One region of the Bradyrhizobium sp. sBnM-33 genome, then DNA from elsewhere that is predicted to be linked to it. Evidence: predicted binding sites of a transcription regulator. Region 1 holds the regulator's gene; the other holds the start of a gene.
What was found. The regulator LexA, encoded in region 1, represses DNA repair genes until DNA is damaged. The targets are predictions, from matches to a motif close to TGTTCNNNNTGTGTTCNG.
Positions count from the first base shown of each region.

Region 2: the regulator LexA is predicted to act here: its motif matches at 3,637-3,654, upstream of uvrA (excinuclease ABC subunit UvrA).

Region 1 is NZ_CP136624.1:5,195,779-5,206,201, reverse strand. It holds gene RX328_RS24305 (class I SAM-dependent methyltransferase) at 1-181, shown strand, start outside; partial or broken gene RX328_RS43815 (PEPxxWA-CTERM sorting domain-containing protein) at 1,015-1,116, shown strand; gene RX328_RS24295 (hypothetical protein) at 1,248-1,445, shown strand; gene RX328_RS24290 (hypothetical protein) at 1,679-2,791, opposite strand; gene RX328_RS24285 (S41 family peptidase) at 3,566-4,897, opposite strand; gene RX328_RS24280 (hypothetical protein) at 5,039-5,335, opposite strand; gene RX328_RS24275 (hypothetical protein) at 5,365-5,667, opposite strand; gene RX328_RS24270 (HAD family hydrolase) at 5,796-6,422, shown strand; gene glp (gephyrin-like molybdotransferase Glp) at 6,578-7,789, shown strand; gene lexA (transcriptional repressor LexA) at 7,997-8,698, shown strand; gene RX328_RS24255 (hypothetical protein) at 8,928-9,350, shown strand; gene RX328_RS24250 (hypothetical protein) at 9,437-9,664, shown strand; partial or broken gene RX328_RS24245 (ComEC/Rec2 family competence protein) at 9,672-10,423, opposite strand, start outside.
Region 2 is NZ_CP136624.1:5,298,890-5,309,312, reverse strand. It holds gene RX328_RS24790 (DUF2306 domain-containing protein) at 193-591, opposite strand; gene RX328_RS24785 (single-stranded DNA-binding protein) at 853-1,341, opposite strand; gene RX328_RS24780 (outer membrane protein) at 1,848-2,594, shown strand; gene RX328_RS24775 (outer membrane protein) at 2,819-3,475, shown strand; gene uvrA (excinuclease ABC subunit UvrA) at 3,744-6,725, shown strand; gene RX328_RS24765 (barstar family protein) at 6,749-7,144, shown strand; gene RX328_RS24760 (PRC-barrel domain-containing protein) at 7,226-7,552, opposite strand; gene RX328_RS24755 (AAA family ATPase) at 7,770-8,540, opposite strand; gene RX328_RS24750 (hypothetical protein) at 8,621-8,944, shown strand; gene RX328_RS24745 (outer membrane protein) at 9,360-10,016, shown strand; gene RX328_RS24740 (PCC domain-containing protein) at 10,277-10,423, opposite strand, start outside.

The DNA of each region.
Region 1 (10,423 bases):
CTCCAATCGCAATGTACATCGCAACTATATGGAGTTCGGCGGGTGGCAGCTTTTTCACCGAGATAGCACAAAGCTCCTCTCACTTTTCAAACGGGCTAACATCGCAGACGCTTCGGCGCGCATTGGTGAGGAGCCAAATGGGGTCAATCTATTCTTGCACATCCGCAAGGCGTCACCGTAACGCGCCAGGTGGTCAGCTAACCTTCGTGTAGCCTATTTGGGTCACGACAAGCGTCCCGAGACAATCAAAGTTATGAGGACCAGCATGCCTTCGAGGTCCTGCCGTGGGTCGAAATGGAGGGGGATTTAAGTATGAGTTTTCGCCGATTCGTTGCTGCTAACATCGTGCTTGTCGTGGTGCTCTCGACAAAAGCTGCATCCGCAGATGTCGTTTTAGGCCCGGTGACTTACGGCGGCGGCTATTCCGGTCAATGGATTGATGGGGCATTGACCGGGCGAAACTACAGTGGGAGCCTCACCGCGGGAAACAATCTGGACATCACACACTCGGGCGGGAGTACCTCTGCCTTCAGGTTTCACACAGCCCTAACTCCGGCACCCTTCTTCGAAATGACTGCTGCGGCCTCTACGCCGGGATATATTCCAGGGACGGGATATGTTGGAGGAGCTAGCGCGACGGCACACTTCACTATGCAGTACCAAATCTACATAGCCGGGCAGCCGGGAGTCGTGCACACCCATATAAATGCCTTGGGCGCCGTGACTACCGAAGGAAACGTGGCGGTGCTTAGGATTGGCAACTCCTATGCCTCAGTAGGCAATTACACTTGGTCGACTGCCGCAGGCAATGGCGGGACCGGACTGGATTTTGCAGTTAATGGCAACTACGCCTTTTTGACCAACACAATCTACAATGTGATGCTGGAGGGTACCGTCTATGCTGGATGCGGATTGGAGGCTTGCAGCGCAAGTAATCGCACGATGATCGATCCTGTCTTTACGGTGCCGGACGGCTACCAAATCCAACTTAGTCCTGGCGTAGGAAACTCTATCGCCGCTGTCCCCGAGCCATCTACTTGGGCAATGATCATCCTGGGCTTTGCTGGTGTTGGCTTCATGGCTTCCAGGCGCGGTCGTCTGAATTTCAGCAAATAGCCCGCATGAGTAAAGCGATATGCGGGATCCGCACAACCAAAACCCGGACCTCGCTTCGCTCATCCGGGCTACACTTGTTAGATCAAACGGTGGTTGCGAGATGATGAGCACGTTTCAACAGGAGTTATAAAATGAAAATCTTTGTATTTATGCTGTTATCCGCCTTCGTAATCGCGACGGTTGCCACCTCCTTCTCATCTGATGCTTACGCCGCGCGACGCGGGACGATGTCTGGAGTTGATAACACCTACGGTAGCCAAAAAGGCCAGAAATGCTTCGGCGGCACTTGCACGCCTGCCGGCGCGAAGAAGGGCAGGAAGAAGCAGTAAATAATCCGACTGAGAGGCTGCCCGCCATTGGACGGCCTCTTGATCCGCCGTCCCAAAGGAGAGCGGCAGATCCTTTCCGGCTGCGGCGAAGAACGAGGTCTTTCGGCTCCTAAAGGACCGGGACGTTCGCAGTTCGTGGAGTAAGTGGTTCGCATGAGAAAGCGATATGGGGGGATCGGCACAACCGAAACCCGGATGTCGCTCGCTCACCCGGGGCACGATTGCTGCGACGGCTAGAGTCGCGCCTTAAGCGGCACCCGAAAAATCCTGAATCCTTCGATATCGGGAAACCACTCGGCCGCTTCGCGCGAGGCCAGCGTCAGCACCGCGGCCGGGACTTCGCCGCTGATCAGCCGCTCGATCGCGCCTCGCTGTCCTTCGCTGAACTGGACTTCCGCGGCCCCCGCCGCCATCAGCGCGGCGCTGACACGTCCGCTTGATGCGGATTGCTTCTCCTCGATCGCGATGTTCTTGTTGTTCAGGTCGGATAGCGAATTGATCTCCGGACGTGCGAGGACAAGCGCAACCAGATCCGGGTCGTCTGACACTGCCGATGCCGCTTTGTCGGTATCGCGGGTCTCAGCCAAATCCGTGGCCGGACTTTCCGATTTGTTGGCCGCTTCCCGTCCCGTCCCGATTGCCGTGACGAGATCGGCCATTCCCGTCGCTTCCACAAGCTGCTGCTGTATTGTTCGAGAGGCCGGAGCGGAAGCATCGGCGGCCGCAGCAGGCAACGCAGCCTTCTCGGACGCCACGGGCGTCGCGGCGATCTCGAGCGTGGCTGGTGGCGGCAGGGTGACTTCGGGTTTGGCTTCAGACTTCACCTCGGACTTGGGTGCCTCTGCGGGCTGCGACGCTGCGACGGCAACTGCCTGAGCAGGCTCCGGCCTGTTAGAGATTTCCAATTTACGCTCGGACCCCTTGCCGGCGATCGTCTTTTCGCGAGCCACTGGCGTGGCGGCCGCCGGAATGTTCTTCCTCGTTGCTGCAAGGCTGAGAGGCGCGGCCTTCTTGCCGTTCGACGGCTTGGTCTTCGACGCGGCCATGCTACCGCGCGGCGTGGCGCGGGGAACGGGTGCGCCGGCCTGCCTTGCCACGCGTGCCGGGCTGGCGTGTGCTGGTGCTGCTGTCTCCGCCTCAGCTGGCACCACGACATCAGGCTCGCGTTGCCCGCGGTGCCGGGCAGACAATGCCTGATCAGACCAGGCCATGTAGGATTGGCACGCGCGGTTGCACGGCAGCCCGTCGATATAAATGACGCCGGGTGAATCCAGCGGATTGGCCTGCAGGGCTCCACTCGAACAGAGGGACAGGATCAGGGCCGACAAGGTCCACTTTTTTGACATGACTACTCCATTTCAACGCGCATGGCGTTCAACGCGAGATACGAATGGATGGAGATGGGGTTTCAGAAAACGATCTTGTTTCCGGCATACGCTCTTGATAATGCCTCCTCGCTGCCCGGCCAGCGACCGGCGCGCGCCACATTCGGAATGAGTTGTCCCAACGGCAAGTAGCCCGGATGGAGCGCAGCGCAATCCGGGATTCCCTCCCTGTTTGAGGGCCGCCCCGGATTTCGCTGCGCTCCATGCGGCTACAAAGCTCGCTGCGCGCTGCTTGTTTCCGATATGCTTGAGGTCTCATTCTTCACTTCGGATTTATGCATCTAAATCCAGGAGGGAGACCTCGGGAGGTCCAACAGGGCCCATTGCAGAATCTCGGTGCAGGCTCCTCACCAAAAACGGAATTGCCGTCGGTCCATCCCCGACAGAATTTCAAGATCGAAGCCTCATCCCATTTGAGGCAACTTTCTTGCATTAGATCTCGGTGTGCCTCGCGACAAACCCAAGCGCTATCTTTGGACTCCCGATCGCAACTCTGATCCACAGAGTTATAGGAAAGGCAATACGGGATGGGATCATCGCGAAACTTCGAGGGATCGCCGAGCGCCTCTGTCGCCAATAGTCCAGCCGCGCCAATCAAAGCGAAAACAATGCCGCAAGTAGCCCGCATGAACGCAGCGATATGCGATGGTAGACCAAAGCCCGGATTTCGCGTCGCTCCATCCGGGCTACAAGGCTCGCAAGCGGAAGCCGGTTTCGCGACCGGCGTGAGTGAATTTAGTTCGGCACCGCCCGCTTCGCGGCCGTCACCGCATTCGCGTTCACGGTGCCCCCGCGCAGCAGGTTGAACGCGGCGTTGAGCGCCTTATCGTCCTTCTCGTTCGACGGGACGTAGGCTTGCGAGCCGGTCTGCTCGGCGCCATCGGCGGCGAGATGGCCGCGCATCGAGGCTTCGCCTTTCAGCTCGGCGCGGCCCTTGAGTTCATCGGGCACATCCTGCAGCACCTCGACGTCGGGCGCGATGCCCTGGGCCTGGATCGAGCGGCCCGACGGCGTAAAGTAGCGCGCCGTGGTCAGCGCCAGAGCGCCGTTGCCCTGTCCAAGCGGGATGATGGTCTGCACCGAGCCTTTGCCGAAGGTGCGCGTGCCGATCAGCGTGGCGCGCTTGTGGTCGCGCAGCGCGCCGGCCACGATTTCGGACGCCGACGCCGAGCCGCCGTTGATCAGCACGACCAGCGGCTTGCCCTTGGTAATGTCGCCGCCACGTGCGGTGAAGCGCTGGGTTTCCTCGGCGGTGCGGCCCCGCGTCGAGACCACCTCGCCCCGGTTCATGAAGGCGCTCGATACCGACACCGCCTGGTCGAGCAATCCACCAGGATTGTTGCGGAGGTCGACGACATAGCCCGTGAGTTTTTCCGGCGGAATTTCCTTCAAGATGCTGGCGATCGCCTTCTTCAAGCCGTCAGTGGTCTGCTCGTTGAAACGGGTGATCCTGATGTAACCGATGTCGCCGCCGTCTGTCTTGAAGCGGACCGGCCGCACCCGGATGATCTCGCGCACGATGGCGACGTCGATCGGCGCGGCCCCCTTGCGCACGACTTTGAGGCGGATCTTGCTGTTGGCGGGGCCCTTCATCCGGCTCACGGCCTGTTCGAGGGTCATGCCCTGGATAACCTCGTCGTCGATCTGGGTGATCACGTCGCCCGACAGCATGCCGGCTTTCGCGGCGGGCGTATCGTCGATCGGCGTCACCACCTTGACGAGGCCGTCTTCCATCGTCACCTCGATGCCGAGCCCGCCGAACTCGCCATGGGTGGTCTCCTGCATGTCGCTCCAGCCCTTCTCATTCATGTAGCGCGAATGAGGATCGAGCGCCGAGATCATGCCGTTGATGGCGCCCTCCATCAGCTTGGAATCGTCAGGCTTCTCGACATAGCTGGTCTTGATCCGCTCAAACACGCTGCCAAACAAATTGAGCTGGTTGTAGGTGTCGGAACGGGCCGCAGCCTTTGCCGCCGCCACCAGATGCGCCCCTTGAGGTCCGATCACGAGGGCGGTCAGACACGCGCCCGTCACCGTGCCGAGAAGAAAGGCAAAATTCCTGCGCATCGTGGGCGTCCCTCTTTCGCTTATGGACGCCCGCGATCCCAGTGAATCGGCGCCCTGTCCCGGCCCCGCCAACTCACAATGGCTTTTTGGTCGGATCAAGGCACGCCAACCCGGCGCAATACGGCCGTTTTTCAGGAGGCTTTATCCGCCCTCGTGCAACCCGTTTTGCCACGTGGACGGTAGGGTTCCAAAACCGCGCTTGGCGCGGGTGCCCAGCCAATAGCCGAATTGCGGGGGAACGTTGCGGAACGGGCCGTCCGCGCCCAGTTTCAGCGCGGCGTCCATCGGCCAATTGGGATTGTTGAGGATTTCCCGCCCTACCGCGATCAAATCGGCCTGCCCATCGCGCAGGATCTGTTCTTCAACGTGAGGCCGCGGATCGTCATCGGGGAAAACAGCAGCGTTTCCGTCATGGTTTGCTCGCCTCGCGGACGTCATTGTCCCGGCATGGCGCCGGGAAGTGCCTTCTACTTTGCTGCGCCTTCGGCGGATTTGGCCTTTGACTTTGCTGCCGGCGCCTTGGCCGCTGCTTTCGGCGGTGCGCTATCGCCGCGCATCGTCCCCCAGGGGTCGGAACTCTTCTGCTGCTCCGGGATGTTGCCGAGCGATCTCCGGTAGGCCCGCTCGGCCTCCCTCTCCGCCTCGATTTGCGAGGGCGTCTTGGGCTTGTCCTCCTCGCCATATTTGGCGGGACCTTGTTGGGCGGCAGCGGATCCGGCCAACAATGCGATCACGGCGACAGCGCCCAGAATTCTGCCAACAACTTGCATGCGACTACTCCCTGAAATTGGCCCCAAGCCTTAGCACAGCCCGCGTACGGGCTTAAGCGCCGGATTGGACTGCGACGCAAATCCCCGTGGCCGTTGCCGAGGCCGGTCCAGTTTTGTAAACGACTGCCATGAATTCGCCGCCAGCGCCCCATTCCGTCGACGCCTTGCTGTTCGATCTCGGCCGCGTCGTGCTCGACATCAGTTTTGATCAGGTAATGACCTGCTGGGCTGGGCATGCTGGTTGCGCGCCTGCCGATCTCGCCGGACGCTTTGTCGTCGACGATAGTTTCAAGCACCACGAGACCGGCCGGATCGACGATGCGGCGTTCTTTGCGAGCCTGCGCCGGTCGCTCGGCATCGGCATCACCGACGCGCAGTTCCTGGAAGGCTGGAACGCGATCTTCACCGGCGAGATGCCCGGAATTGCACAGCTTCTGGCGGGTGCTGCAAAGCGCCTGCCGCTCTATGCTTTTTCCAACACCAATCCGGCCCATGTCACGCATTTTTCGCAGGCCTATGCGGAGGTCCTCAGCCATTTCCGCGAGATATTTTTGTCCTCCAGCATCGGTCTGCGCAAACCCGACGCCGAAGCCTATGATCATGTGATAAAAGCGATCGGCGTGCCGGCGTCGCGGATCCTGTTCTTCGACGATTCAGCCGCCAATATCGAAGGTGCGCGGGCGCGCGGCCTTTCTGCCATCCACGTGACATCGACGGATGACGTGGCAAGGGCACTGACCGCACTTGGAATTTAAGCACTTGGAATTTAAGCACTTGGAATTTAAGCACTTGGAATTTAGATGATTACCCCGTCATTGCGAGCGAAGCGAAGCAATCCATGGCCAGGAAGGAAGTGTGGATTGCTTCGTCCCGCTGCTCCTCGCAATGACGTCGAAGCAGGAGTGCCAGCGTGGCCTTGATGCCGGTTGCCGATGCGCTTGCCGCGATCCTTGCCGGCGCAGCGCCGCTACCCGAAGAAATGGTGGCGCTCGACGAAGCGTATCGCCGCATTCTCGCACGCGACGTCGCCGCGCGGCGGACGCAGCCGCCGCAGGCGATGTCGGCGATGGACGGCTATGCGGTGCGCGCGGCCGACGCCGCCGATGTCGGCGCACGGCTGAAGGTGATCGGCGAGGTCGCCGCCGGCCGCCCGTTCGAGCGGAAGGTAGGCCCGGGCGAAGCGGTGCGGATCTTTACCGGCGGCGTGATCCCCGATGGCGCAGACGCCGTCGTCATCCAGGAAGACGCTGCCATCGAGGGCGATCATATCACCATCACGGAAGCTGCCGTTCCGGGGCGGCATATCCGCCCCGCGGGCGTTGATTTCCGCGAAGGCGACGTCCTCCTCAAACGCGGGCGCCGCCTCACCGACCGCGATCTCTCGCTCGCCGCCGGCATGAACTACCCGGAGCTTGCGGTGCACCGCCGCCCGAAAGTGGCGATGCTGGCGACCGGCGACGAACTGGTGATGCCAGGCGCAACCCCCAGCCCCGGCCAGATCGTCTATTCCAACGGCTACGGCTTGCGGGCGCTGGCGCGAGCCGAGGGCGCAGAAATCATCGACCTCGGGATCGCCGCCGACACCGTCGCCGCCACCACGGAAGGCATCCGCCGTGCCCGCAACGCCGACGCGGACGTCCTGATCACCGTGGGCGGCGCCTCGGTCGGCGACCACGACCTCGTCAAGCGGTCGCTGGAGGCCGAGGGCGTCGCCATGGCGTTCTGGCGGATTGCGATGCGGCCAGGCAAGCCGATGATGCACGGCAGGTTGGGCGCGATGCGGGTGATCGGCCTGCCCGGCAACCCCGTCTCCTCCTATGTCTGCGGCTTCCTGTTTCTGGTGCCGCTGATTCGCGCCTTATCAGGCCGCGACCACGTCCATCATCCGCGCGAAAACGCCCTGCTCGGCTGCGATCTCGCCGCCAACGACCAGCGCGAAGACTATCTTCGCGCTCGCCTCGAAGCGCGCGACGACGGCACGCTGGTCGCCGTGCCGGTGAACCATCAGGACTCGTCACTATCAGGGAATCTCGCTGCGGCACGGGCACTTGTGATACGTCCGCCGTTCGCGCCGGCTGCCGCAAAGGGATCGCGTTGCGAGTTGCTCCGGCTGCCGGAATGACGCCTGAACGGCGTTCCAACAGCACCTTGAACCGGAACCGCAATGCGTTCACCTGAAATTAAATGGTTGCGGAACACATATCGAACATATAGTGTCCGTTCATGATTTGTTTCGACTGCTAGTGTCTTTGGTTGAGAGTTTGGGGACTCCACGATCTGGGCGCTAAAGATTCGGAACGAGACGACGCCAACCGGGGGATTGCTCGCGATGCTTACGCGCAAACAGTATGAACTTCTGCGTTTCATCAATGAACGGCTGAAAGAGGCCGGCGTGCCGCCCTCGTTCGACGAGATGAAGGACGCGCTCGATCTGCGCTCGAAATCCGGAATCCACCGCCTCATCACGGCGTTGGAGGAGCGCGGCTTCATCCGCCGCCTGCCCAACCGCGCCCGCGCCATCGAAGTCATCAAGCTGCCCGAGCTCGCAGCCGCCGCCAACGGCCGCCGCGGCTTCACGCCGAGCGTCATCGAGGGCACGCTCGGCAAGCGCACGGTGAGCGCGCCGGCCGCCGAGGACGACGGCAATCGCCCGGTCGCCGTGCCTGTCATGGGCCGGATCGCCGCCGGTACGCCGATCGAGGCGCTACAGACCCGCAGCCACACCATCAGTGTGCCGCCGGACATGCTCGGCTCCGGCGAGCATTACGCGCTCGAAGTGCGCGGCGATTCCATGGTGGATGCCGGTATCCTCGACGGCGACATGGCGTTGATCCAGCGCAACGAGACCGCCGACACCGGTGATATCGTGGTGGCGTTGATCGACGAGGAAGAGGCCACTCTGAAGCGCTTCCGCCGCCGCGGCGCCTCGATTGCGCTCGAGCCGGCAAACGCCGCCTATGAAGTCCGCATCCTGCCGCCGAACCGGGTCCGGATTCAGGGCAAGCTGATCGGGCTGTACCGCAAATACTGACCCGTTATGCGCTCCGGCGCCGTGACGAAAGCCAGCCCCGGCCCTCGGCCGGGGTTTTTTGTTGCGCATGTGGAACTAAGGCACGTTAGCGCGTTTGTGAATGTGGCGCAGTGCGCCAGTCGCAGAATTGCCCAGAAAGAAGAAAAGGCTCTGCGCCATGTCCACTCTGATAGAGGCCTGTGCCTCCTTCTAGACACGGGTCAGCTATCTCAAACGAGGGAGCCATCCGATGTGTGACTATAGCCTGCATGCTGTGGCTACGCGGCCTGCCCAGGTCGGCGAGACGCTGATCACCACGACATTCCGCGGTACATCGACCCGCGGCTTTGCGTCGGAACGCGAGCCTGCAGTGGCGGTCTGCATGCTTCCCGGCACCGAACTGGCGTTCGCTGAGGACGTCAAATACGATAACCGGTGGATCTGGACTCGAACCACCGACTGGCGGGTCGGCAAGTTCAATCAAATCGACCCCCATATATCCGACCGTCATCATGACGCGATCGAATTCCCCGATGGAAGCCATGTGCTGGTGACGCAGCTTTGCGAAGGCCAGCGTGCGACCGTGCTGCAATTGCCGGTGGTCCAGACCGGTGGCGAGCGTGCGCCAAAGGTAACGGAAGCACCTCCGGCCGAATCGATCGTGACCGGATAAACGCCCACGCGCATACGATCCGCCGGTCCAGGCCGGCGGATCGTGGTGGTACATTTTTCAGAACTCGGCACCGCAGGGGGCAGTCGGTGGTCAACAAGGTTACGTGGCAAAAAGCCGGGCGCGTCACCGAGCCTGGGCGGTACATGTTCAGGTACGGCTGGCTCACCATCACGGCGGAAGATCTCGCAATCTGGCAGCAATTCCCCGACGCATCGTTCACGCTGGTCGCTCTGCCGTCGGCGCCTGATGCCCCGGAGGAATTCCACCTCGGTGCATTCGAAATACCAGCCAAACCCACGGTCGACGAGCACTGACGCTCGTCTACTCCTCCGCCTGAAGATCTGCCTCGGCCGGCGTGGCATCGACCGCGCGGGGCGGCACAATGCGCGGCGCAAGAACGGTGGTGTCGACGACCTCGCTCTCGTCCGCTATGGCCGGCGACCACGGGCGGTCTACGCCCCTCGGCTTGACCGCGTCGACGACAAATCCCTCCCTGCTGCGCCGCAACGCCATCGCGCCCTGCCGCCGCAGCCGTTCAGCATCGATAACGGAAGCGCCGCAGGCTGCGGGCGCCTGCCGCAGCGTCACGATCAGCGCCGCGCGCTCGCAATCGTCCGCCAGCGCCTCGGGCCTGAAGGCCTGCGCGATCAGGCCGCCACCAGCGGATTGCACCACGCAGCCAAAATCGTCGCATGAAACGCCCGATGTGAGCGACGCGTCAGCCGCCGTCCGCGCGTCCGCATCCGCCGCCAGCCACTCCTTCAGCAGGAAGGCATCCCGGGACCCTTTGACCGCGTGCATCAGGTGCAACCGGCCATCCTGGCCGCGCACCCCGACATTGCGCCCGTCGGCGGAAATCAGGATGTCCGGCTGCGGCGCCCGCGCCGCCCACAATGCCGCTGCCAGCACCAGCGCCGCACCCGACCAGCGCAGCGGAGTGCGCAACAGGCCGAGCAGGATGATGCCGAGGCTTGCCGTAATCAGCGGGCCGATGCCGAAGGCCGGCACCCGGCCGACCGCACCGGGTAATGCCGCGACCCATTGCGTGACCACGATCATCCAGTCGATGCCGA
Region 2 (10,423 bases), 100 kb from region 1:
AGGGGAATCCAGTCAGTTCTCAGCTAAGAATCATATAGCGCATCGAGGGTCCGATAACCACCCCGAAGCTGTCAGGCGGAGCTGTTTTTCCGCTCGTTTTTTCATGGACTTACGGGCTCGGCGGCAGCTTCCGCGAGCGGCCGTTTGGGGACCGTAAGAGACCCCGCCCGGGACGGCGTTTTTGGCCTTCGCCTAAGGGCCGAAAACCACCGCGTGCATGATCCGGCCCGGCAGGAACGTGAACAGCCCGGCGATGATCAACCCTCCGCTAAAAATGCCGATCATGGTCTTGCGGTGACGGCTCACATTGTGCCCGCGCGCGGCAATGACCGCGACCGGCAACATCACCAGAACCAGGATCGACAGCAGATGGATCGGGCTCCAGGGGCCGAGCAAGCGGATCTCGTGGATCCAGAACGAGCTGGCGGCGACGATGGCCATCAGGCTGACCCAGATCCAGCCGACCGTCCGGTGCGGCAGGGTCCCCTTCGGCGCAGCGAACTGTACGACGCCAAGGGCGAACGCGGCCATCGCTGCCATGGCATGAACCGGTATGGCGGGCGCGGCATCCAGCAACGGAGCAAGCGACATCTGAAACTCCGGGCCATTGCGGGCTCGGCCAAAACGAGCCCTCGCGTCACGCGGCCCATGCTCGCATCAATCTTTCCATTGTCAAGTTATATCTTGACACTGTCAAGTTGAGCGTGCGCCCGCCTGGATCAACGGCTGTCGGCCAGCTTCGAGAATTGCCAACGGGTTGAAGGTGCACGATTCCGTCATGGCCTGGTTCGATCCCGACCATCACGGCTTCGTTGCTGCGGCAAGATATGCGGCCGAGGGAGGGCCTTCGCCTCAGAACGGGATGTCGTCGTCCATATCGCTGTTGCGGCTGCCCGCCGCGACCGCCCGCCGCGGCGCGGAGCTAGCCGGACCGCTCGAGCCGAAATCAGCGGAATCATCGGAGCCGAAGCTGCCGCCCCCGCCGCCGCTGCGGCCGTCGAGCATGGTCAGGTTCGAGTTAAAGCCCTGCAGCACGACCTCGGTCGAGTATTTGTCGACGCCGCTCTGGTCGGTCCATTTGCGCGTCTGCAACTGGCCCTCGATGTAAACCTTGGCGCCTTTCTTCAGATATTGTTCGGCTACCTTGCAGAGCCCCTCGTTGAAGATCACCACGCGGTGCCACTCGGTCTTTTCCTTGCGCTCCCCGGTGCCTTTGTCGCGCCAGGTCTCCGATGTCGCGATGCTCAGATTGGCGATCGGCCGCCCATCCTGTGTCCGCCGGATTTCAGGATCCTTGCCGAGGTTGCCGACCAGAATCACCTTGTTCACGCTTCCCGCCATCGCCGCTCTCCACTCAATATCGCCGGCAAAAATCACTGGTTCGGCCCGTTTCCGTGCCGGCCGTCTTCAGTTCTTGACCTGTCGCTGGTCCGTTTCCGCGTCCGCTCCCGGACGTCCGGACCCTATACACTGACAGGCCCCGCTGACTTGGCGATCCCTCGGCAAGTCGCCGGTTATCCACATATAGCATCGCCCACGTGTGCGTTCCAGCTTTGTTCCACAAACAGCCCCCGTCTGCCCTGCTGCGGCGTTGCAATCTATGAGCGACCCCCGGGAACTCACGGGGGAACCGAAAGAGACGAAACGGAACCCGAAAGTTCCCGCCTCGGTTCCAATTATACCAGATAAATCATAAGCTTCCTTCCATAAACTTGGCTGGCGCCTGTTGCATCCGGGACACGCCATTTCTGCGCGAGTCGCGCTATAGAATTCTCCAGCGGCGCGGGTGCTCGCGTCACAACAACGCTTCAGGCCTAGCGGGAAGCGGACAAAATTGGGGATAGATCATGAAGAAGTATCTGTTAGCTACAGTTGCTCTCATCGCGTTCGCCGCACCCGCGGCGGCGGCCGACCTCGCTGCGCGTCCTTACACCAAGGCGCCGCCAGCCCCGATCGCCGCTGTCTATGACTGGACCGGCTTCTACATCGGTGCCAACGGCGGCTGGGGTACGAGCCGCAAGTGCTGGGACTTCCTGCCGGTCGCCGGCGGCAGCATCGCGGAGGGTTGCCATGACGCAGACGGCGGCACCGCCGGTGGTCAGATCGGTTATCGCTGGCAGGCCGGCACTTGGGTGTTCGGTATTGAAGGCCAGGGTAACTGGGCCGACTTCCAGGGCAGCAATGTGAGCCTGATCGATCCGACACTCCGCAACGAGTCGCGCATCGATGCGTTCGGCCTGATCACGGGCCAGGTCGGTTACGCCGCCAACAACGTTCTGTTCTACGTCAAGGGCGGTGCGGCCGTCACCGCGGATCGTTACCGCATCTTTGATGTTCCCACGGGCCTCCTGGTTGCCACCACCGGCGACGACACCCGTTGGGGTGCCGTGGTCGGCGCGGGCATCGAATTCGGCTTCGCCCCGAACTGGTCGGTCGGCGTCGAATACAATCACCTGTTCATGGAGGACCGCGACCACACCTTCGTCGACACGACCGGCGCCTTCTTCGGCACCGACCGGATCAGCCAGGACGTCGATATCGTCACCGTTCGCGTCAACTATCGCTGGGGTGGCCCGGTCGTCGCGAAGTACTGATCGCAACGCCAGCGCGGGACTACGGAAAGGCCGGCTTCACGCCGGCCTTTTTGTTTGGTTGTAGCCCAACGCAATTGTCACGCGCGCTGGTTGTTCTCTCCACGGTTTTGGACCCAATGTGGTATTTCGGCGACAGCATTTTGCGGGAACTTTGCGCTATATGCCCCAGCAACCTCGAATTGACGGCTGAGGAAAGTTGCTTGGAGCCGCGAAAGGAAAAGAAAGTGAAGAAGATTCTGCTGACCACCACTGGCCTGATCGCGCTTGGGATGGCGCCCGCGATGGCCGCCGATCTTGCTGCCAGGCCCTACACCAAGGCGCCCGCCGCAGCGATCGCGATCAACAACTGGACCGGATTCTACATCGGTGCGATGGGCGGTTACGCGCAGGAAAACTCCGATGGCTTGGGTACGCTCAGCGGCGGCTTCGCCGGCGGCACTGTCGGCTACAATTGGCAGACCGGCAACGTTGTCCTGGGCGTTGAAGCCGATGGCGCTTGGGCTGACGTGGGCGCGACCCTGGGCATTCCCGGCCTCGTTTCGGTTGACTACACTATTCGCTCGATGGGCACCGTTCGCGGCCGCGTCGGCTACGCCTTTGATCAGGTCCTGATCTACGGCACCGGCGGCTACGCATGGTCTGATAACCGCCTGACTGCAACGGCACTCGGCGTAAGCATCTCGGACAGCCAATTTCACTCCGGCTGGACCGTTGGTGCTGGTGTCGAGGTCATGTTCGCACCGAAATGGTCGGTCAAGGCCGAGTACCTCTATCGCAGCTTCGAAGGCCAGACCTACTTCGCCGGCACTGTCCCGGGCGGCGTTCCGGTCGGAACGATCAATCTCAACAGCGTTCAGGTCGGCGTGAACTATCACTTCTAAGCCTTTCTGCTAAGGCTGCAGGAGCCTCCGTTCCGGCCAAACCGGAGCGGAGGCTTTTTTGTTTGAGCAGTTCCGAGCGCAACTGCTGACTGCTGCTGCCAGAAAGATCTCAGTTCAAACAATCCGTTGATGATTCGCGCGCGGCACTGGAAATTCCCTGCCGTTCTTCCTATGTTCCAGCATTCTTTTAATCGGCGCCTGATCCCGGTTCTTGCCCGGCAATGCGCGCCCAACGTGGCGCGTCTCCCACGCGTCTGGAAATGCCGATATGGATGAAGTGCTCAGGGCGAAGCGCCAACACAACGCCGGCTCCGCATCACGCGCGATAACGATCCGCGGCGCGCGCGAGCACAATCTCAAGAACGTCGATATCGAGATTCCCCGCGACAAGCTCGTCGTGTTCACCGGCCTCTCCGGCTCCGGCAAATCCTCGCTCGCCTTCGATACCATCTATGCCGAGGGCCAGCGCCGCTACGTCGAATCGCTCTCGGCTTACGCGCGCCAGTTCCTGGAGATGATGCAGAAGCCGGACGTCGACCAGATCGACGGCCTGTCTCCAGCGATCTCGATCGAGCAGAAGACCACGTCGAAGAATCCGCGCTCGACCGTCGGCACCGTTACCGAAATCTATGACTACATGCGCCTCTTGTGGGCGCGCGTCGGCGTCCCCTACTCGCCGGCCACCGGATTGCCGATCGAAAGCCAGGTCGTTTCGCAGATGGTCGATCGCGTGCTGGCGCTACCCGAAGGCACCCGGCTCTATCTGCTGGCGCCGGTCGTGCGCGGCCGCAAGGGCGAGTACAAGAAAGAGCTCGCCGAATGGCTCAAGAAGGGTTTTCAGCGCGTCAAGATTGACGGCACCTTCTATGAGCTGTCGGAGGCGCCGACGCTCGACAAGAAATTCCCACACGATATCGACGTCGTGGTCGATCGCATCGTGGTCCGGCCCGATCTCGGCCAGCGCCTCGCTGAGAGCTTTGAGACCGCGTTGAAGCTCGCCGAGGGCCTTGCCGTGATCGAATATGCCGACGCGCCGGCGGGCGCGCCGGCGGCCGAGGACAAGAAGAAGACCGCAAAGATCCACGACAAGAGCGGGCCGGAACGGATTCTATTCTCGGAGAAATTCGCTTGCCCGGTCTCCGGCTTCACGATTCCCGAAATCGAGCCGCGGCTGTTCTCGTTCAACAATCCCTATGGCGCCTGTCCGGCCTGCGGCGGCCTCGGCGTCGAGCAGCACATCGACGAGGACCTCGTCATTCCCGACAAGGAGCTGACGCTGCGCAAGGGCGCGATTGCGCCCTGGGCCAAGTCGTCCTCGCCGTATTACATCCAGACGCTGACCGCGCTCGGAAAGTTTTATAAGTTCACGCTCGACACCAAATGGAAAGACCTGCCGAAGAAGACGCAGGCAGCGCTCTTGCACGGCTCCGGCGACGATGAGATCAAGTTCTCCTACGAGGATGGCGTCCGCTCCTACGACACCAAAAAACCGTTCGAGGGCGTCATCACCAACCTCGAGCGCCGCTACCGCGAGACCGAGAGCGAATGGGCGCGCGAGGAGCTGGCCAAATATTTCTCCGACATCCCCTGCGAGGCCTGCAAGGGCCATCGGCTCAAGCCGGAGGCACTCTGCGTCAAGATCGGCGGCAAGCATATCGGCGAGATCTCAGAAATGTCGGTGAAGCGCGCCGGCGAATGGTTCGAAAGCGTGCCGAAGGCGCTCAACGATCAGCAGAATGAGATCGCCGCGCGCGTCCTGAAGGAGATCCGCGAGCGGTTGTCCTTCCTGCTCGACGTCGGCCTGAACTACCTCACGCTCTCACGCTCCTCCGGTACCCTCTCCGGTGGCGAAAGCCAGCGCATCCGCCTGGCCTCGCAGATCGGCTCGGGGCTGACAGGCGTGCTCTATGTGCTGGACGAGCCTTCGATCGGCCTGCACCAGCGCGACAATGCGCGCCTGCTGGAGACGCTGAAGCGGCTGCGTGACCTCGGCAACACCGTAATCGTGGTCGAGCATGACGAGGACGCGATCCGTCTTGCGGATTACGTGCTCGACATCGGCCCCGGCGCCGGCATGCATGGCGGCCATATCGTGGCGCAAGGCACGCCCGCCGACATCATGCGGAATCCGAAATCGCTGACCGGCAAATATCTCACCGGCGAATTATCGGTGCCGATCCCCGAGCGGCGGCCGCCGAACCACAGGCGCACCATCAAGGTCATCAACGCCCGCGGCAACAATCTGAAGAATGTCTCAGCGGAAATTCCGTTGGGGCTGTTCACCTGCGTCACCGGTGTTTCCGGCGGCGGCAAGTCGACGCTGCTGATCGACACGCTCTATCGTGCCATCGCGCGCAAGCTCAACAACGCCAGCGAAGGCGCCGCCCCCCACGACCGCATCGAGGGGCTGGAGCATATCGATAAGATCATCGACATCGACCAGTCGCCGATCGGCCGCACCCCGCGCTCCAACCCCGCGACCTATACCGGCGCCTTCACCCCGATCCGGGAATGGTTTGCCGGCCTGCCCGAAGCCAAGGCCCGCGGCTACGAGCCCGGCCGCTTCTCCTTCAACGTCAAGGGCGGCCGCTGCGAGGCCTGTCAGGGCGACGGCGTCATCAAGATCGAGATGCACTTTCTGCCCGACGTCTACGTCACCTGCGATACCTGCAAGGGCAAGCGCTACAACCGTGAGACGCTCGAGGTCCTGTTCAAGGGCAAGTCGATTTCCGACGTGCTCGACATGACGGTGGAAGAGGCCGCCGAATTCTTCAAGGCCGTCCCCCGCGTCCGCGAAACCTTCAAGACGCTGCACCGCGTCGGCCTCGACTACATCCATGTCGGCCAGCAGGCGACGACGTTGTCCGGCGGCGAAGCCCAGCGCGTCAAGCTCGCCAAGGAATTGTCAAAGCGCGCCACCGGCCGCACGCTCTACATCCTGGACGAGCCGACCACGGGGCTGCACTTCCACGACGTCGCAAAGCTTTTGGAAGTGCTGCACGAGCTGGTCGCCCAAGGCAACACGGTGGTCGTGATCGAGCACAATCTGGAGGTCATCAAGACCGCCGATTGGGTGATCGACTTAGGCCCCGAAGGCGGCGACGGCGGCGGCGAAATCGTCGCCTGGGGTCCACCCGAGGATATCGTCAAGGCGCCGCGGAGCTATACGGGTAAGTTCCTGGCGCCGGTGCTGAAGAAGGCGGAGGGGAAGCCGAGGAAGAGCACCAGCGCGAGCGAAGCGGCGGAGTAAGGTTAGCTGAAGCGAGTGGCCGGTTGAGCAGGGGCTTACAGATATTCTTCGCATTTGAAGACGAAGGCACGTCTCAGAATGCAGTCGTGTGCGCCAACATCGCGGCGAGCATTTTGAGCAAACAGGCACTTTTGGCTACCCTCGCTACAAAGCTTAGTTTTCCCGACTACTTTGGGGAGAATTGGGACGCGCTCGAGGAATGTATTGCCGACCTATCCTGGTTGCCTATCGGCCCGGTAATTGTCAGGCACGCCGACGTGCCGCTAGTTGGCGATCCGCGAAATGCGAAAATCTATGTTGACATACTGAATGCCGCCGCTCGCAAGATGTCGAAATCGGACGATCATCCGCTTTCGATCGTCTTTCCGGACGGATGTCGTGACCAAGTAGCGTGGTTACTTCGATCCAGCTTCGTTTGACGGCCGCAGGCGGAGGGCGGATTAGCCAAGCATAATCCGCCGTTTCTTCCTCCCCGCGAGTGGGTCACTCCGCCGGCGCCGCTACACCGTCCAATAATGCGGATGCGGCTGCGAGCGGTCGCCCCAGTCGAAGGCGTCGTCATCGAGCTCGCACGGGCCATTGTGCAGATCCTCCAGTGTCACGTCGGTCTGGTAGGCCTGACGCGCAGGATCAAATCGGAGTGCGTCCCAGCGGATTGGACAATGATGGTGGCTGCCGAGCAGCCCTCCGGTCTTGATCACGGCGTAGGCAACCGTTCCGCTCACCTTGTCGAGCATCAGCCGCTCGATCGAGCCGAGCTTCGTGCCGTCGCGCCCGTAGACGCTCACGCGCTCGACGCGATCACTGGGCACCAGGGTATGAGGCATGGCATCCTCCCTGCTTTCCCTTGTTCGATCGATATTATAGCACAACGGCGGTCCGGCTTGGGTGATCCGACCTGCGACAAAGTCTGCAATGACTGCCAGAAACGCTACAGGAAGGGTGGAGCGACTTGTCCGCCGAAGCTCAACGTGCGTAGGCGGAAGCGGTACCCGCACGATGCACAAGGGAGGGTTCCGCGTCGCCACCAACCCTACAAGCCCCTCACTCCTCGATCGCCGCCTGCACGAACCCGTCCGGATCGTCGCAAAACTCGCGCAGCACTTTGTAGTGGTCGGTCTCGCGCACCGTCACCGGCTCCAGGCCGTACTTTGTCAGCCGCAGCAGCGTCGCGTTGGGATAGGCCATCAGGACAGGCGAATGCGTGGCCATGATGATCTGGCAATGGCCGATCTGGTCCATCCGCCGCATCAGTTTCAAAAACTCGATCTGCCGCGATGGCGACAACGCCGATTCCGGCTCGTCGAAGATGAAGATGCCTTGGCGTTGGCAACGCTCCTCGAAGAAGCGCAGAAAACCTTCGCCGTGGGAATGCGAGAGGAAATCAGGGGGCGGCGGGCCGGGCGTTCCGATGGCCGCTTCATCGAGATAGCGGGCGACTGAAAAGAAACTCTCGGCACGAAAGAACCATCCGTTGGTGATCTTCGGCAGCCAGCTTGCGCGAAGGGCGGTCGACAACATTCCGCCCATCTTCTCCAAGGCCTTCGAATGATCGACCGGCATGTACCCCTTGCCGCCGCCGGCTTCATCATAGCCGGCGAGCACGGCAATGCCTTCCAGCAGCGTGGACTTCCCCGTCCCGTTCTCGCCGACGATGATCGTAATCGCCTTATTGAAGCTCAGCTCGAACTCATCGCGCAGCAGCGGCAGGCAGAACGGATAGGCCTCTCGGTTGGTGATCCGCGCCGGCTCGAGCCAGATGCGCTTGAGGTACGGCGCCGGCAGATTGATCGCACGATTGCGTTTGTAAGCCATGGCTCGCAGCCCCGCGGAACAAAGTCATTCGTAAGGGTTATACAGACAATGTCGTACAATCCTAGATGGCACCCCGCCCGATGCCGAGCCCCGCCTACACCCTTTTCCGCGACGCCATTCTCCGCGAGCAGCAGGTCGTCTGCGCCTATGACGGCCGCGCCCGCGAACTGTGCCCGCACATCATTGGTACCAACAAAAGCGGCGAAGAGGTCGTGCTCGCCTGGCAATTTGCCGGCGAAAGCTCAGGCCCGCTACCGCAATGGCGCTGCCTGAAGCTGGCGAATGTCAGCAATGCCCATACGCGCGGGGGCCGTTGGCACGAAGGCCGCTCGCACCGCACGACGCAGACCTGCGTCAGCAATATCGATCTCGACATCAACGTTCACGTCCGCAAGCGGCGGTGAAGCAAAGCTGTGCCCGATGGTAGCGCGTCCTGCCCGCCTTCGCCGGGGTTACGAGTTCACGTAGTTCTAGCCTTCATTGCGATAGGCAACTGGACAAACATCGAGCGAATGCAGCCGCCTATCGCGCAGCTCGCGAACGCATCTCACGCTACACGTCGCCGCACTGCTGTCGAAATAGCAACCTGCCCGCGCCAATGCGCGGACGCGCTTCGGTCCAATTTTTGCCGGCATACATGACGTATGGTTAACCTGCGAGCGACGTTCTCACATCCGCGCGAACGTCGCTTGCAGACGGCTCTTTGGGGGCGCGTTCGCGCCCGCTTTCCGAAAACGATACGTCACCATGCCGGTGCAATCGGTCCGCTATGGCGGCCTGCAGGGGGTTATACGAGTGTTCAACTTCAGGGGACAAAAAATGAAACGACTACTTCTAGCTGGCGCGGCTCTTTCGGTCGCGACCGCGGCCTCGGCCGCCGACATGCCGGCGCGGCCCTACGCCAAGGCACCGGCGGTGGTGTCTCCGGCGTACAACTGGTCCGGTTTCTACATCGGCGCGATGGGCGGTTTTGGCTGGGGCGGCAGCGATAGCGATGCCAGCGGCGGTTTCGGCGGTGGTACGATCGGCTACAACTGGCAGCTTCCCGGCAGCCAGTTCGTATTCGGTGTCGAAGTGGACGCCGCCGGCGCCAGCATCAAGGACAGCATCACCGAAGACATCGGCGGCATCCTGCTCACGACGGAAAGCAAGATCAACTCATTCGGCAGCGTGACCGGCCGCGCCGGCTTCGCGATGGATGCGGCCTTGATCTACGCCAAGGGCGGTTATGCGTGGGCCAACCACAAGGCCTCGATTTCAGCGCTCGGCACGACGTTTTCGGATAGCCAGACCCACTCGGGATACACCGTCGGTGGCGGCCTCGAATACCTGTTCACACCAAGCTGGTCGGCCAAGGCCGAATACATGTACACCAGCCTCGGCGGCGAGACCTATAATCTGGGCGGCTTGCCGCTGGATTCCGGCACGCTCGACTTCCACACCATCAAGGTTGGCGTGAACTATCACTTCAGGTGAAGTGGCTGCGTAGGGTGGGCAAAGCGCAGCGTGACCACCATTCGCAATGATGCTACTGGAGAGATGGTGGGCACGGCACTGCGTGCCTTTGCCCACCCTACAGACCGTCGTCAACCGCGACTTGTCCGCCGTAGCTCAAAGAACGAAGGCGGAAGGCGGGTGACCCAGTATTCCAGAGAGCGCAGCGATTGAGCGATGGGCCGCAGCGTACTGGATGCCCCGCCTTCGCGGGGCATGACAGCGCGTCATGGGAATCGTCGTCACACCACCTCGAGCACCAGCTCCATCGTCATCAGCACGGGATTGTCGCCGCGCATCAGCCGTCCCTCGGCGATGCCGCCGAGATAATCGACCAGCGCGACATCGAGCTCAGCCTGTAGTATGCCGTCGGCGCCAGGCGCGATCGC